Regions from separate parts of the uncultured Rossellomorea sp. genome, predicted to be linked through region 1. Evidence: riboswitches for the same ligand, from Rfam matches in the RefSeq annotation. Region 1 holds a riboswitch; the other holds the start of a gene.

Region 1 (4,801 bases):
TTTAATTTTACAAGGTGCGTAGATGCTGCTACGATTCAGTTGGTAGCGGAAGGCAGAAGCGAAGGAGCGAGTCTGGCGTCGTTAGTAGAGAAATATGACGAGTTGATCCAACATTGTGATAATCTCCATGATCATAAAAGAAAAGCCGTTCTTCATCTGAATTTAGGGAATCTTTATCGAGACGTAATGGAGGATAGAAAGGCGAGAGATGCATTTCAAATGGCATATGGATTATTAAAGCATGAGTCTGATAGAGATATATATTTAAACAGCCTCTTTGGTTATATTGATAGTTCCATGAATGTAGACGATTCAGCAAATAATGAAAAATATGCAAGTTTAATAGAAGAAGGACAGGCATCTGTGACAGATATGAAAAATCCCCAAATGGAAACTTTTTTTACGATGCTTGAGATCAGGGTCCAAGAGGGAGAAGAAGCATATTATCAATATATAGAGAATGTCATCATCCCTCTATTGAAGAAAGAAGGGCAATACGCTAAGTGCAACTATTACATTCAAAAGCTCTACAATCATAATCGAATGGATGGTAGAGAGGCAAAAAGAAAAGAATGCGTTTTAAGCTGACGGTAATATGATTAGAAATGACACAGAAAGGAGAGATTTGATGGAAAACCCGGATCGATTAATTTCATCATTTGATGAGGTGACATTAAGTGATTATAAAATGCCCATCATCTGTATTTATTCCAGTCCCAAAGATTATCAAGGCATGTTTGTAGCAAGGCTATTCGATGTCAATCAGCCCACTCATTATATTTTGATGAGACCTACATTAGAAGCAATCAGAAGTGAAATTCCAGAACGTTTCTCGCTAGTACCGAAAGCACAAGGGGAAGATTCCAGTATCGTCGAAACATGGATTTAATTCCTGGTAAAAAAGCTTCATCTCTTTTAGAGATGAAGCTTTTTACGTGTTTTTATTAGCAGAAGGATAGAATTTACTTTCGATTTTCTTATATTCTCTAAGGTTTTCAGTTAGACGTGCCAGCTTATGAACTTCCTGCAGAAGAAAGGTTTTATCTAATTCGTAAATGACCTCCCTTTCAATATGATCAATGGTATTACAGGCGAATTCCCATATGGCTTTGTGCTTAGAGGGGTCAATGGACTCTGCAATAAGAGCGAGTGCCCGAACGATGTCAGTAATGATGAGATGATTTTCTTTTGCATAATGCCTGATATAGCCAAATCCCCGATATAGATAGTATTCAAATGCTTCTGTCTGGAGAATGACTCGTATTTTTCCTTCTTGATCGATTAAATACGGGGTGAAGGATAGGTGATCTTCAACTGTTATCATCAGATCGGCCATTTGATCAATCGTATTGGAGGCTGTTTTAGGATCATCATTTCCAAGGGATTTGATTGCTACTTCTGCTAGCTTATGAATTCCCATTTGCAGGTCTTGAATTTCCGTCTCCTTATGGCCCATTTCGATAAAGTCGAGATAGTGATTAGTAGAAATATCCTTGGTTTCAGGTCCCCAAATGCTCACCAATTCATTCCCCGCCAAAACATAATCCCCGACTTTATAGTGGAGCTGTATGACAAGTTGATCATTTTTTGCCGCTTCAATCATTCCATGAAAATCAATCAACTGTATATATCCCGACTCTCTTGACTTCACATGAATGATATTCTCCTTATGGTGCTCCATTATATCGCCGGTGTTTCTAGTTCTGTGGGCTTCTAAGTCATGTTTCAGCGTTTGATTGATCATCACCTCAGAAACCTGCTTCATATTGTACGTGATATTGTGTACCTGCATCCAAGTAGACGCATGATTAATGAAAAAGATAAAAGTGACAGCAGTAAGGAATGCAAGTCCGATCGTCATGGTCGGGGCAGCAACAAACAATTCTTTCTTTGAATCTCCGATAAAAAGAAAGAGAAGCAGTACATATACAAAGCTGCCATTGAAAATTCCGAGGGCATGTTGCGTTTGTTTGTCCGAAATGAAATCAAGGAGCATCCTTGGCGAAAATTGACCACTGAACATCGTGAGTACAACAAGCAGTGAATTCAAGGTGAAAGCACTGAGCGTCAGGATGGCCCCGATGAGTGTGCTGACAAGCATGCGTGTAACAGATGCATCCATACTTAAAAAATCGAGTGTATACTGAGAAATGTCTGCATACAGATCTAAGTAGAGGGTGAGTGCTACAAGGAGTATGGAAAAACAAATATAAAAGAATGGCATATACCAAATGTTCAGTCGGATCTCACGCATTCGTTGCCGTTTTGACATGAGCAGATATTTTCTGATGGATAAGGGAAGCACTTTTTTCAGCATAATAGATTCGGTTCCTTTCAAATAAAGGGATATGGATTAGTTTTCCCTGCCAGATCATGTTAAAACGTCTCTCTGCAAATTAGATTTATAGGCTCGTAGATGGAGTCGAATCTCAAGTAAACCAATAGGAATTACCCTACCCATTGACATTAGAAAGAATTTTTTAAAAATACCAAAAATGGTATTGACGAAGGAATGAATCCCCTATATAATCCAATTCATACTCAAATAGCAAGTAATACCAAAACGAAACGATATATCTCTTATCAAGAGCGGCGGAGGGATAGGCCCGATGAAGCCCGGCAACCTACAGGATCAGACTGTAAAGGTGCCAATTCCTACAGATCTATACGGATCTGGAAGATAAGGGGAGGAGCATGATTATTTAGCCCTCTTCTTAAAAAGAAGAGGGCTTTTCTGTATACCCTCTTTCTTTCCCACATTGCTCTCTTCGACTCTCAGGGTGGATCTTCAAAGGAATGAATCAAGCAAGTGAAAAATTGAAAAAAAGATACTTAGGAGGCTGAAGCATGTCAACGATAAATGTGGCACTTCTGGGGTTTGGAACAGTCGGGCAAGGAGTCTGTGAAGCCATTGATACCCATCAGGAAAGAATAAGGGAAGTCCTCGGTAAAGAGGTAAAGGTAAGGGCCATCCTTATTAAGGATCCTGTTAAACAACGAAACATTGATTCGTCCATTAAGGTCACAACGGATTTTCAAGAAATTCTGGATATCCCGGATCTTCATGTGATCTTTGAAGCAATCGTAGGTGAAGAACCGGGTCATACGTATTTAACCAAAGCCATCGAGAAGGGAATTCATATTGTCACAGCAAATAAAGCCATGTTTGCTAAATATGGTCCGGATCTATTGGAAAAGGCGAGAAATAATGGGGTAACCATAGGTTTCGAAGCGACGACAGCGGGGGGGATTCCCGTGATCGGCAGTATCAGGCAGCTTCTTAAGGTGAATGAGATTGAACGGGTTCAAGGAATTCTGAATGGGACGTCCAATTTCATCTTATCGCAAATGAGAAAACGTGGAATCTCCTTTGAGACAGCGTTAAAGCAATCCCAGGAGAAGGGGTATGCTGAAGCTGATCCGACCAGTGATATTGAAGGCTATGATGCTTTCTATAAACTTCTCATTTTAAGTCAAACGGCATTTGGCAAGCAGCCGGACTGGAAGGATATCAGACGAAAAGGAATATCACACCTGACTGCAGAATGGCTTCAAGCAGCGGAATCATTTCGATTGCGATTTAAGCATGTAGGTTCCCTTGAACGGGATTCTTCAAATCATATCACGGGTGAAGTCGAACCAATCCTTGTCCATGACACCCATCCGTTTTACGGTGTGGAGGATGTGGAAAATGCCATCTCGCTAAAGGGCAGCCTTGTAGGCAGGATCACCCTGCTGGGTCCCGGGGCCGGTAAATTACCTACCGGAAGCGCCATGGTAGAGGATTTTCTTTCATTGATAGAACGGAAGTATACGGACTCTGCCCAAAGCACAGTGAGCACCGGGGAAGTTCATCAAGAGAGCAGCCACCAATGGGTTCTGAGGATCCGTGAAAATGAAGATTATCAAAGCTGGATCCCATCGTTTACATTAAAGGATCGCATTCAGCTGGACGATTACTTGTATGTTTTTGTTGAAGGTAGCAAAGACACACTTCAAACTCTTCTAAGGACACATGACGATATTCAAGCCGTTTCTATTCTAAAAGAAATTCCGTTGGAAAATGAGGTGAAAACTGGCGTCGCCGTTTCATAAAAAAAGTATTAACCAAGTATCATATCGATCTTTGTTTAAAGGAAATGTTTATCACGATGTTGATTGGAGCGGCAGATGCTTGACTCCCGAGGGAAGCGAGCACCAGGAGCGGAAAGCAGCCATTAGTGAAAAATAGCTTCAAAAAAAGGTCTGATAGAAAGTAGGGGGATCACTTGAGTATTATTGTTCAAAAGTTTGGTGGAACCTCTGTTGGTTCTACAGATCGAATCAAACGGATGGTCTTCAATGTCTTGAAAGAAAAAGAAAAGGGGCATGACGTTGTCGTAGTGGTTTCAGCTATGAATAAAACGACTGATACCCTCGTGAAATTGGCAGGGGAACTTTCCACAGAGCCAAGCAAGAGAGAAATGGATATGCTCTTAAGCACTGGGGAGCAGGTGACGATTGCCCTTTTGACGATTGCCCTCGAACATCAAGGAGTAGAAGCAGTGTCGCTGACAGGCAGGCAGGCGGGGATCCGAACCGACGGAGTATTCGGAAATGCGAAGATTACCTCAATCGATACGCATCGGATCAAATCGGAGTTATCAGACGGACGAATCGTCGTAGTAGCCGGCTTTCAAGGGATTACGAAAGGAGGAGAGGTGACCACATTAGGGAGGGGCGGTTCGGATACGACGGCAGCTGCTCTTGCATCGGCGTTAAAAGCCGTCAGATGTGATATCTATACAGATGTGGATGGTGT
Region 2 (4,801 bases), on a different contig from region 1:
ACAATGAGCGCATAAGGGTGGCAATGGCCATTCGGGAAAATTTAGAATTTTTAGATATATCATTGAAATGAAGGATAGATTGGTGTATGATAAAAGGAATAGTAAGAAGAATGAAGCTTGGTAGGAAGAGGAGAAGAGATCACCTATGAAGCGAACTGTATGGTTTTTTCACTATGGAGTGGAGAAATCAGGCATTCGCTTTGTGGCGCGATCTCTTTTTCATTTAAGGAGGATGGCGAGATGACGCAGTACATGAATGAAGCAACGGAATTTTTCTGGCAGCATGATATCTATTTTCGGATACTGGTGAGTGCTGTATTAGGGTTCATCATCGGCTGGGACAGGACATCGAAAAATAAACCGGCGGGGTTAAAAACGTATACGTATGTATCAGTGGCCTGTACATTGATCACGATCGTCTCCATCGAAGGGGCGGAGATGCTCAGTCAACCGGACAGCGGAAAAGTGATGGACCCGTTTCGTCTGGCGGCGCAGATCGTATCCGGGCTCGGATTCCTAGGTGCAGGCGTGATACTGAAAGATGGATTACGAGTGAAAGGACTGACTTCAGCGGCGATGATTTTTTACGTGGGGGGAATCGGGATTGGTATCGGAGCCGGGTTTTATTCCATTGTCATCTTCGCAACACTCGTAACCTTCATCATTACGAAGATAGGAAACTTCTTTGAAGAGCGGGAGATCACATCGGTTCCTCTACCATGGGCCCGGAAAAAAAGTAAGACAGAAGAGGAAGAAGAAAAAGTAGGAACATAAATAGAGTTGGAGCTCAACTTTCCAGTGGTTGAGCTCTTTTTTTGGTTAAACATCCAGATTCCAGAGCTTCGGATCCCCTGAAGAAATGGCGAGGGCACCCGCTCTTAGTCCGTTCAGAATATCTTCCTTATTACTGATCAGGCCACCAGCGATGATGGGCAGCGTAGTCATGGTCGTCAGTTTATCAATGATGGACGGCATGAGACCAGGAAGGACTTCAATCGCATCCGGCTTGCAGTTCTGTGCGATATCAATTCCTTTGGCAAGGGCATTACGGTCGATAAGAAAAAGGCGCTGGATCGTCATCAAACCTTCTTCCTTTGCATATTTGATCAGGTTGCTCCTTGTTGTGATGATTCCAGCGGGCTTCCAGATTTCTGCTATGTATTTAATGGCACTTTTCGTATTGGACAATCCATCGATGAAATCAATATGTATGAACGTGGTTTTACCTGCTTCCTTCAGCTTTTTCAAATACCCATCCATGGTAATCAGATTGCCGGTTAGGATGAACACGATGTTGGCGTTTGACTGCATAGCCTTTTCCAAGTCTTTTTCTTCCTTAATGGAAGCGATGACTTGGGATTGGACGATGTCGATAATGTTTGGTTTCATGTTTTTGGCCCCTTTTAATAGTCTGAATATTTTTTCTTTTAGTATAGCATAATTGTTTTGGGGGTTGAGAGGTGTAACCTTGGCTTTCTTGTAAACTACTATTGTGCACGATGAAGTAAAGTATTAGGGAAGAATCTAAGCGATTTACTTGAAAAGCGTAAAATACTCAACAACTAATTGAAGACTGGTTCAAGTGCCCAATTTCCGTAATGTAATTTACTTAAAAACAGGATTGACAAACCAATTCAAATCCTTTACCATTACCCTAATGCTTAAACGCATCATAACATTAATTTAATAAAGCGATATCTTCTTATCCAGAGAGGTGGAGGGACTGGCCCTGCGATACCTCGGCAACGGGTTCTTACGAATACCGTGCCAATTCCATCAAGTCAATTGACTTGAAAGATGAGAAGAGCGGGACATATACATACTTTTGTGCCTCTCTTCTTATGAAGGGGGGCACTTTTTTATTTGAGCCATGATCGTCAACAAGAAGTATACATAGCGAAAGGAGCAAGTCTTATATGATTAGAGTTCAGAATGTTACGAAAGTATTCGAGACGAAGGATGGCCCATTCACCGCTTTGAAGAATATTTCCTTCGAAGTGAAGAAGGGAGAGATTTATGGTGTGATCGGATTCAGCGGAGCGGGAAAAAGCACGCTTGTCCGCTGTCTCAATTTTTTAGAGAAACCATCATCGGGTGATATTTTCATAGAGGGGCGCAGCCTGAAAGATCAGTCGGCCATCGATCTGAGGCAGGAGCGGCACCGCATCGGGATGATCTTTCAGCACTTCAATCTGTTTCAATCCCGGACGGTGGCAGGGAATATCGCCTATCCTCTGAAACTTGCAAAATGGCCAAAAGAAAAAATCAGCGAGAGAGTAAAGGAATTGCTCGCGTTTGTCGGACTTGAAGATAAAGCGAAGCATTACCCGGATCAACTGTCAGGAGGGCAGAAGCAAAGGGTGGGGATAGCAAGAGCCCTGGCGACGTCGCCTTCGATTCTACTCTGCGATGAAGCCACATCCGCACTTGATCCTCAGACGACGGAATCGATTTTGAATTTATTAAAGAGAATCAACGCGGAGTATGGCATTACGATTGTGATGATCACTCACGAAATGGGGGTCATCCGGGAAATCTGTGATAAGGTCGCGGTCATGGAAAATGGAGAAATCGTTGAAGAGGGAAGCGTCTTCGATATCTTCTCCAACCCGCAGACCCCGACGACGAGAAATTTTGTGAAGAGTGTCATGAATGATCAGCTGCCGGCATCGGTTCTCGACAAATTGAATGACAGTAAAGAAGGGCGCATCTGCCGCCTCATTTTCAAGGGGGATTCGACGGGCACGCCGGTCCTTTCCGAAACGGCAAAGAAATTCGATGCCCACATTAATGTATTGTTCGGCCAGATCACGGAACTCCAGGGCAAGCCGTTCGGGAATCTCATCGTACAGATCATCGGCAGTAAGAACGAAACAGAAGAGATCCTGGATTATTGGAAGAACATATTATTCGTAAGCGAGGTGGAGAAACGTGCAAGTTAATTGGGAATTATTTTGGCCAAGAATTATAGAAGCGACATGGGATACCGTGGCGATGGTGTCATTCTCCCTTCTATTTGCAACGTTGATTGGGCTTCCCCTCGGCATCATCGTCGTTGTCACGCGGAAGGGGCACTTACTTGAAAATAAAGTCGTCTTTTCCGTATTGAGCAGCATCATCAACGTATTTCGTTCGATCCCGTTCATCATCTTGATGGTGGCCATCATCCCCTTTACAAGATTGGTAGTGGGCACATCGATCGGAACGGCGGCAGCCGTGGTACCGCTTGTCGTATTTGCAGCACCGTATATTGCAAGACTGGTAGAGAGCTCGCTCCTTGAAGTGGAACCGGGTGTCATTGAAGCGGCGGAGTCCATGGGGGCAGGGCCGTGGCAGATCATCTTCGGGATCCTCATTCCGGAAGCACTGAGTACACTGGTCCTGAATATTACGATCGCGACCATCGGACTCGTCGGAGCATCGGCCATGGCCGGGGCAGTCGGAGGCGGTGGACTCGGGGACCTCGCCATTGCTTACGGATATCAGCGATTTGAAACATCCGTCATGATCGTGACCGTCATCATTTTAATCGTGATGGTGCAGGGACTGCAGACAGCAGGGAATACATTATCAAAAATCATCAGGAGACGTTAGGAGAGAGGAATATGAAAAAATCAATCAGCCTGGCAAGTATCGCCATTCTATTAATCACCCTTATATTGAGCGGCTGCTCGGGAGACAGTGCATCCGGCTCAGGTGAAAAAGAAGTCGTTAAAGTCGGAGTGAATGGATCTGGGGTGCCGATTTGGGAGTATATGAAGGAGAAAGCAGCGAAGGAAGGGATTGAAATCGAGATTGTGGAGTTTGCCGATTACGTGAGACCGAACCAGGCGCTGGCCGATGGGGATATCGACCTGAACGCCTTCCAGACGATTTCGTATTTTGATTCATTCGTTGAAGAACATAATCTGGACCTTGTACCGATCGGCTCGACGATCATCGCGCCGATGGGAATCTATTCGGAAAAATATAAATCGGTAGAAGACTTACCGAAAGGCAGTAAAGTAGCCGTTCCTCAAGAGGCAACGAACCTTGGCCGCGCCCTTCTCCTATTGGAGGAAGCAGGTTTGATACAACTGAAAGAAGGATTTGATCAGTCACAGGGTCTCGAAGCCATTAAAGAAAACCCGAAAAACCTTGAATTCACACCGGTCGTCGCTGCCCAGACACCGAGGGTACTCCCGGATGTTGCGGCATCGATCATCAATAATGGCGTGGCTGTTGAAGCAGGGTTCGTACCGGTTGATGACAGCATCTATATCGAAGGGGCGGAGTCTAAGCCGTTCATCAATATCATCGCAGCGCAGGAAAAAGATAAAGACAATAAGACCTATAAAAAGATTGTTGATCTCTACCAGGAAGATGACGTAGCGGAACATATCAAGAAAACATATAAAGATTCCCTGATCCCGACATTCGTGCCGGTCAGTGAATTGCATTAGGAGGGAAAAGAGATGAGTCAACCAGCAGCGATTGCCCATCGTAAGAACAACATCCTCTCGGCAGTGGATCAACTGGCTGTGAAACTCGTGTCGACCAGCCATCAGATCCACGACAATCCTGAAATCGGTAACGAAGAGTTCTTTGCTTCAGAGACCTTGACCACCCTCCTTGCAGCCAACGGATTCTCCATTGAACGGGGAGTGGCGGGCCATGAGACTTCCTTTGTGGCACGCAAACATTCAGGAAAAGAAGGGCCGGTCATCGGCTACCTGGCTGAATATGACGCCCTGCCTGGACTCGGTCACGCCTGTGGTCACAATATCATCGGGACGGCAAGCTGCGGGGCGGCCATCGCCCT

Evidence for each region. Region 1 has a riboswitch for S-adenosylmethionine ahead of Q1B03_RS15930 (homoserine dehydrogenase). Riboswitches for the same ligand answer to the same signal wherever they lie in the genome.
Region 2: linked by a shared signal. The riboswitch ahead of Q1B03_RS05895 (methionine ABC transporter ATP-binding protein) and the one ahead of Q1B03_RS15930 (homoserine dehydrogenase) in region 1 are both predicted to bind S-adenosylmethionine.

The regions. Positions count from the first base shown of each region.
Region 1 covers NZ_CANKZT010000004.1:304,586-309,386, forward strand. Annotated here, with positions in the region: gene Q1B03_RS15915 (helix-turn-helix transcriptional regulator) at 1-588, shown strand, start outside; gene Q1B03_RS15920 (hypothetical protein) at 629-889, shown strand; gene Q1B03_RS15925 (DUF2254 domain-containing protein) at 932-2,317, opposite strand; SAM riboswitch class I at 2,578-2,687, shown strand; gene Q1B03_RS15930 (homoserine dehydrogenase) at 2,848-4,095, shown strand; gene Q1B03_RS15935 (aspartate kinase) at 4,269-4,801, shown strand, end outside.
Region 2 covers NZ_CANKZT010000001.1:1,115,003-1,119,803, reverse strand. Annotated here, with positions in the region: gene Q1B03_RS05905 (MgtC/SapB family protein) at 241-774, shown strand; gene Q1B03_RS05900 (glycerol-3-phosphate responsive antiterminator) at 820-1,389, opposite strand; SAM riboswitch class I at 1,700-1,804, shown strand; gene Q1B03_RS05895 (methionine ABC transporter ATP-binding protein) at 1,917-2,942, shown strand; gene Q1B03_RS05890 (methionine ABC transporter permease) at 2,932-3,594, shown strand; gene Q1B03_RS05885 (MetQ/NlpA family ABC transporter substrate-binding protein) at 3,606-4,442, shown strand; gene Q1B03_RS05880 (M20 family metallopeptidase) at 4,455-4,801, shown strand, end outside.